One region of the Pantoea eucrina genome, then DNA from elsewhere that is predicted to be linked to it. Evidence: predicted binding sites of a transcription regulator. Region 1 holds the regulator's gene; the other holds the start of a gene.
What was found. The regulator PurR, encoded in region 1, represses purine synthesis genes. The targets are predictions, from matches to a motif close to CANGCAAACGTTTGCNTG.
Positions count from the first base shown of each region.

Region 2: a site for PurR is predicted at 1,830-1,847, ahead of LAC65_RS16070 (NCS2 family permease). Genes of this name have one in related genera too.

Region 1 is NZ_CP083448.1:1,463,145-1,466,286, forward strand. It holds gene punR (DNA-binding transcriptional activator PunR) at 1-775, shown strand, start outside; gene purR (HTH-type transcriptional repressor PurR) at 772-1,797, opposite strand; gene LAC65_RS06900 (C40 family peptidase) at 2,095-2,883, opposite strand.
Region 2 is NZ_CP083448.1:3,378,396-3,381,537, reverse strand. It holds gene LAC65_RS16075 (4'-phosphopantetheinyl transferase family protein) at 1-417, shown strand, start outside; gene LAC65_RS16070 (NCS2 family permease) at 448-1,761, opposite strand; gene yieH (6-phosphogluconate phosphatase) at 1,911-2,588, shown strand; gene LAC65_RS16060 (MFS transporter) at 2,732-3,142, opposite strand, start outside.

The DNA of each region.
Region 1 (3,142 bases):
GGAGCTGTTTGAACGCCAGCATCGGGAGGTGGTCCTGACGCCGGCCGGCGAGCATTTTGTGCGAGAAGGCCGCTCTGTTATCAAAAAAATGCTGGCAACGCGACGCCAGTGTCAGCAGCTGGCCAACGGCTGGCGCGGCCAGCTCACTATTGCCGTTGATTGTATCGTCAAGCCGCAGCGCACGCGCCAGCTGGTGAAAGATTTCTATCGCCACTTTCCCGATATGGAGCTGATCATCAGCTATGAAGTGTTTAACGGCGTATGGGATGCGCTGGCCGATGGCCGGGTTGACGTAGCCATCGGCGCCACGCAGGCGATCCCGGTTGGCGGACGCTTTGCTTTTCAGGATATGGGCGCCCTTAACTGGCGCTGCGTGGTCAGTCCGGATCATCCACTGGCGCAGAGCGCGCATCCTGACGAAGAGGCGATGCGCGCCTGGCCGTCGCTGGTGCTGGAAGATACGTCGCGCGCGCTGCCGCGCCGTATGACCTGGACGCTGGATAATCAGCGCCGGCTGGTGGTGCCGGAGTGGGAAACCGGAATCGACTGCCTGCAGGCTGGCCTGTGCGTGGGGATGATCCCGGGACATCTGGCGCGGCCGCTACTGGATAGCGGCGCGCTGGTGGAGCTGATATTACCGCAGCCCTTTCCGGAGAGTCCCTGCTGCGTCAGCTGGGCCGAGCAGCGGGCGTCGCCAGCGCTGATCTGGCTGCTGGAATACCTGGGGGATGCTGAGACGCTAAACCATGAGTGGCTCAGCGAGCGCCACGCTTAGCGGCGATAGTCGCGAAACGGACCATCCCCGACGGAGCGACGCTCAATCAGACTGGGCTGAACTTCAATTGTTTGCGGCTCTTCACGTTTACTGGTAATGCGGTCCAGCAGCATCTCCAGCGCTTTCTCACCCAGCTGAGCTTTGGGCTGATGCACCGTCGTCAGCGCCGGCGTAAAGTAGCGGGCGTTGCGCACATTATCATAGCCGATCACCGAAATATCCTGCGGTACGCGCAGGCCCATCTCATCGGCGGCGCAGATGGCGCCCATTGCCATAATATCGCCGCCGCAGAACACAGCGGTAGGCCGCTGCTTCTGGCTCAGGATCTGCTGCATCGCCTGATAACCCGACTCCGGCTCAAAATCGCCCTGTACGATCCACTCCGCACGCACCGCGATCCCCGCTTCCTGCATCGCCTGCAGGAAGCCGGCGTGCCGTCCGCCGCCGGTATTGCGCTCCAGCTGGCCCGGAATAGCGCCAATATCGCGATGACCCCGCTCGATCAGGTAACGGCCGGCCAGATAGCCGCCCTGAAAGGCGTTATCCTGCACGGTATCGGTAAAATCCCCGCGGGAAGCGCCCCAGTCCATGACCACCATCGGAATATTGCGATTCTCTTCCAGCATCTGAAGCAGATCGTCCGGATACTCAGAGCACATCACCAGCAGGCCATCTACCCGCTTTTGCGCCATCATCGACAGATAGGCGCGCTGTTTTTGCAGGTCATTGTGCGCATTGCCCAGAATCAGCGTATAGCCCTGAGCGAAGCAGTGGTTTTCAATCGCTTCAATGATTTCAGCAAAGTAGGGGGCTTCGCTGGATGTCGCCAGCAGACCCAATGTTTTCGTGTGATTAACCTTCAGGCTGCGCGCCACGGCGCTGGGAGAGTAGTGCAGCGCTTTAATCGCCTCCCACACGGCATTACGCGTCTCTTCAGCGACAAAGCGCGTTTTATTGATGACGTGCGAAACCGTGGTCGTTGATACGCCAGCGCGTTTTGCCACATCTTTAATTGTTGCCATGAAAATGGACCTCTTAAACCTATCGCAACTTTATGATAAGTATAGTGTTAAACGTTTGCGTCTGCGCAGGGTTTTCTGCCCGGTTTCAGCATAAAAATGGCTGATTTAAGGCGAGTAATTAACCGTAACAGATAATGACAGCAGCGTGCGCAAAAGGTGTTGCGCAACGAAAGGCGGCGATTCTAGCAAGGTGAGGGGCATAAAACGAGATTTTTACCTGAGGTCAGGCGAAAATATTTAGATTACGGCAGCCGGTATGTGTTCAGGCCAAAACGCGCGCGGCGTGTTGCGCAACCGCTAACGAATGGTTTTAGGTGTCATCATGCGGCGTGCGCCAACATAGTGCTTCTGCCAGTAATCTTCACCCAGCGCGCTGATCTGAATATCCTTGCCGGTACGCGGCGACTGAATAAATTTGCCGTTACCCAGATAAACGCCAACATGATCGGCTGTACCGCGATTATTGATGCGGAAAAACACCAGATCCCCTTTCTCCAGCATTTCGCGCTTGATGGGAGCGGCATCGCGCAGATGATACATTTCGTTGGCCGTGCGCGGCAGTTTGAAACGGACCAGATCTTTGTAGGCGTACCAGACCAGGCCACTGCAATCGAATCCGGTAAGCGGAGAGGTGCCACCCCACTGATAAGGTTTGCCCAGCTGGCCCATAAGTTTAGTCATGGCGGTTTCACGCGCCTTCTGGTAGCGCAGACGGTGGGATTTGCTGAGCCTGATACCGGTCAGCGCATCGGTACTCTCTTCCGCGGCTGCTATTTTCCGGCTGGTACGCTGATGACCATATTTTTTGCTGGCGGAGAGGGCGGGCGCTTTTTTACGGGCGGTACGGGAAGTCGCAGGCGGTTCTGCGTGCAGGCTTTTTTTCGATTTAACTTTTTGTACGGGCGTGACGCGTGTTTTTTTAGCCGAGGTTTTAACCGGACGTCGTTTGCGGCGCTCATCGTCGCGCGCACTCTTTTTCTCCGCTTTCTGCAGGCTGGCGTTAACCGGCTTGTGCGGTGAAGCAGCGGCCACGTTAAAAAACAGCTGAGCAAAAGCCAGTATGAAAAGCGTAATCAGTAAACGCATAGTCCGGTTACAGGTTCGGCAGGCTGCAGAAGCAGACCGCGGCAATATTAGAAAATTCTGATCAGCGATCAGCGCCGGATTGATTCTAATCCACTTTTTTTACAAAAGGTAAGGTCTTTTTTATTAAATCCATCAACACAAGGGCTGTGCAGCAAAAATGAGCGGTTTCAGGCGGTTAACGCAGCATATTTATTGCTAATCGTGTATTAATACACACTTCGTCATACGCCCGTGGCGGCAAACTTAACAAACATGGCGA
Region 2 (3,142 bases), 1.5 Mb from region 1:
CAGGAAGCGCTGATGCAGGAACTCTCTTCCGGTGAAAAGGCGTGGATCAATGCACAGCAGGATTTTATGGAAGCGGCCACGCAAATCTGGACGCTACGTCAGAGCGTGCTTAAGCTGACCGGTGAAGCAGATCGGGGCCTCTCTTCGCTGCGTCTGCATCCGGCATCAGGCCGGTTGCGCTCCACGCTATTTCCCGATATTCAGGCGGTCTGTGATGCCGAGCCGACGCTGGTCTGGTCATGCGCCCTTTCACCCGGAACCGGGCATCTGCGACTGTGGGAGATTGACGCGCAGCAGCAGTGGATTGCGCTGCGGGATATTGAAATGAATAAGCCGAACATGGATTCACATACGCTGCGCCTGACCAGTCTGCCCGGCGAACGCCTGGCCGGGCAGCAGGAGATGCGGCAGCACTGAATCGGGTGGCCGCACAGGCCACCTGAAGCGTCAGTGCGCGTCAATAAACGCGATTTTCAGTGCAAACAGCAGCGCAACTATCACCACGCAGGGGCTAATTTCACGCCAGCGTCCGGTGCCCAGCTTCATCACGCAGTAGGCGATAAAGCCCAGCGCGATCCCTTCCGTAATCGAGAAACTAAACGGCATCATCGCCGCGGTGACAAAGGCCGGTACCGCTTCGGTGAGATCGTCCCAGCGTACGCGCGACAGCGATGCCGTCATCAGTACACCGACATAGATCAGCGCGCCCGCCGCCGCATAGCCCGGCACCATCGCCGCCAGCGGCGACAGAAATATTGCCAGCAGGAACAGCAGCCCGGTGATGACCGCCATCAGCCCGGTACGGCCGCCAATGGCAACGCCAGACGAACTCTCAATATAGGCTGTCACCGATGACGTACCCGCCAGCGCACCCGTGACGGAGCTGATGCTGTCCACATACAGCGCCTGCTTCATACGGGGAAAGGTGCCCTTTTCATCGGTCAGACCCGCTTTATCCGTTACGCCAATCAGCGTACCGGAGGAGTCAAACAGATTGACCAGCATAAAGGAGAAGATCACGCCTGCCATACCGATATTGAATGCGCCTTTGATATCCACCGCACCCGCCACCGCAGAGATTGACGGCGGCGGCGCAAAGAAACCGGTGAACCTGACATCTCCCAGCGCAAGCCCGATGCTGGTCGTGATCACAATCGAGACCAGCACCGCCGCGTGAATATTACGCGATGCCAGAATAGCGATAATGAAGAAGCCCAGCGCGCCCAGCAGCACACTGTGCGACGTTAAATCGCCGACGGCCACCAGCGTCTCCGCGTTTGGCACAATAATGCCGGCATTTTTCAGCCCCATCATCGCGATGAACAGGCCGATACCGGCGGTGATCCCGGTGCGCAGGCAGAGCGGAATATTGGCTATCATCCAGTAGCGCACGCGCAGCAACGTCAGGATCAGCAGCCCCAGCGCACCCCAGAAAATGGCGCCCATGCCTATCTGCCAGGAGTAGCCCATTGCACCCACCACCACAAATGCGAAAAAGGCGTTCAGGCCCATCGCGGGTGCCAGCGCAACCGGCAGGTTCGCTATCAGCCCCATCAGGATGCTGCCAAAGGCGGCAATCAGACAGGTAGTGACAAACACCGCCTGGGTATCCATACCGGCAGCGCCGAGGATCTGCGGGTTAACAAAGACGATATAAACCATCGTCAGAAAAGTGGTGAACCCGGCAATCACTTCGGTGCGTACCGTAGTCCCGTGTTCCTGCAGTTTAAACGTGCGCTGCAGCAGGCCCTGAGTCTTCATTTCGCTGTTCCGCTGAAAAATTTATCGCCGCGTATCCTATAGGCTTTATTGCGGTAAAACACGGAATTTTCGCAACCGGTTGCCTGCTGCTGCCTGTGGCAATCCAGGCTAGAGTAAAAGCTGAAGAGTTATCAGAAGGATAGTGGGCGATGACAGTGGAGTGTGTGTTCTTTGATTGTGACGGCACGCTGGTCGACAGCGAAATGATCTGCACGCAGGGCTATGTGAATACGTTTGCGCGCTACGGCATCACGCTGTCGCTGCAGCAAATGTTTGAGCGGTACAAAGGCGTGAAGCTTTACGACATTATTCGCGACATCAGCGAAGAGTATCATCAGGCGCTGCCGGTAGCAGAGGTGGAGCACGCCTATCGTATTGAAGTCGCGCGCCTGTTTGAGCAGGAGCTGCAGCCGATCGGCGGTGCACCGGAGCTGGTGGCGCGGATCCGCGTTCCGGTATGCGTGGTTTCTAACGGACCGGTAAAGAAAATGCAGCATTCGCTGGGTCTTACCGGCATGCTGCCGTGGTTTACCGAGCGCCTGTACAGCGGCTATGACATTCAGGCATGGAAACCCGATCCGCAGCTGATGTTCCACGCCGCAGAGCAGATGCAAGTGCCGATTGAACGCTGCATTCTGGTGGATGATTCCGAAGCGGGCGTTCGCGCCGGCATTGCTGCAGGTATTCCGGTGTTTTACTACTGCGCCGATGCGCATAATCCCGCAATTGATCATCCGCTGGTGACGCGGTTTGATGATATGGCGCAGCTGCCTGCGCTGTGGCAGGCGCGCGGCTGGGCGCTGTTATCAACCAACGAGGTTCTGTAGGGGGCGCCCCTGATATGCGGCGGCATTGCCTGATGAACCGGGGGCAGCGCCTGATACCAGGGCGGCATGAATGCCGCCCTGCAATGCCCCAGAAGAAGTTCGGCAGGGGGCGCATTTATGCGCCCCTGGTGTACGGCGGGCTATCAGCCTATCGCGCCCAGCGAATCCTCATTGCTTTGCTTCTTGGGCAGCAGAAACAGCGTGGCGAAAATATCCAGCAGATAAATCAGCGCCAGCAGCGTAATAGCGGCGGTGAAGGAAATTTGCGTAGCCAGCGCGCCAATCACCAGCGGACCAAAACCGCCGACGCCGCGCCCGAGATTAAACAGTACATTTTGCGCGGTAGCACGCGCCTGCGGCGGAAACGTATCGGAGATCAGCGCGCCATAGCCGCCAATCATGCCGTTAACAAACATGCCCATGATGGCGCCGGTAAACAGCATGACCGTCGGATCGCGCAGCTGCGCATAGACCACCACCATCACCACGGCACCGAACTGGTACAACAGAAAAATTTTCCAGCGCGCGAAGCGATCGGCCAGTACGCCAAACAG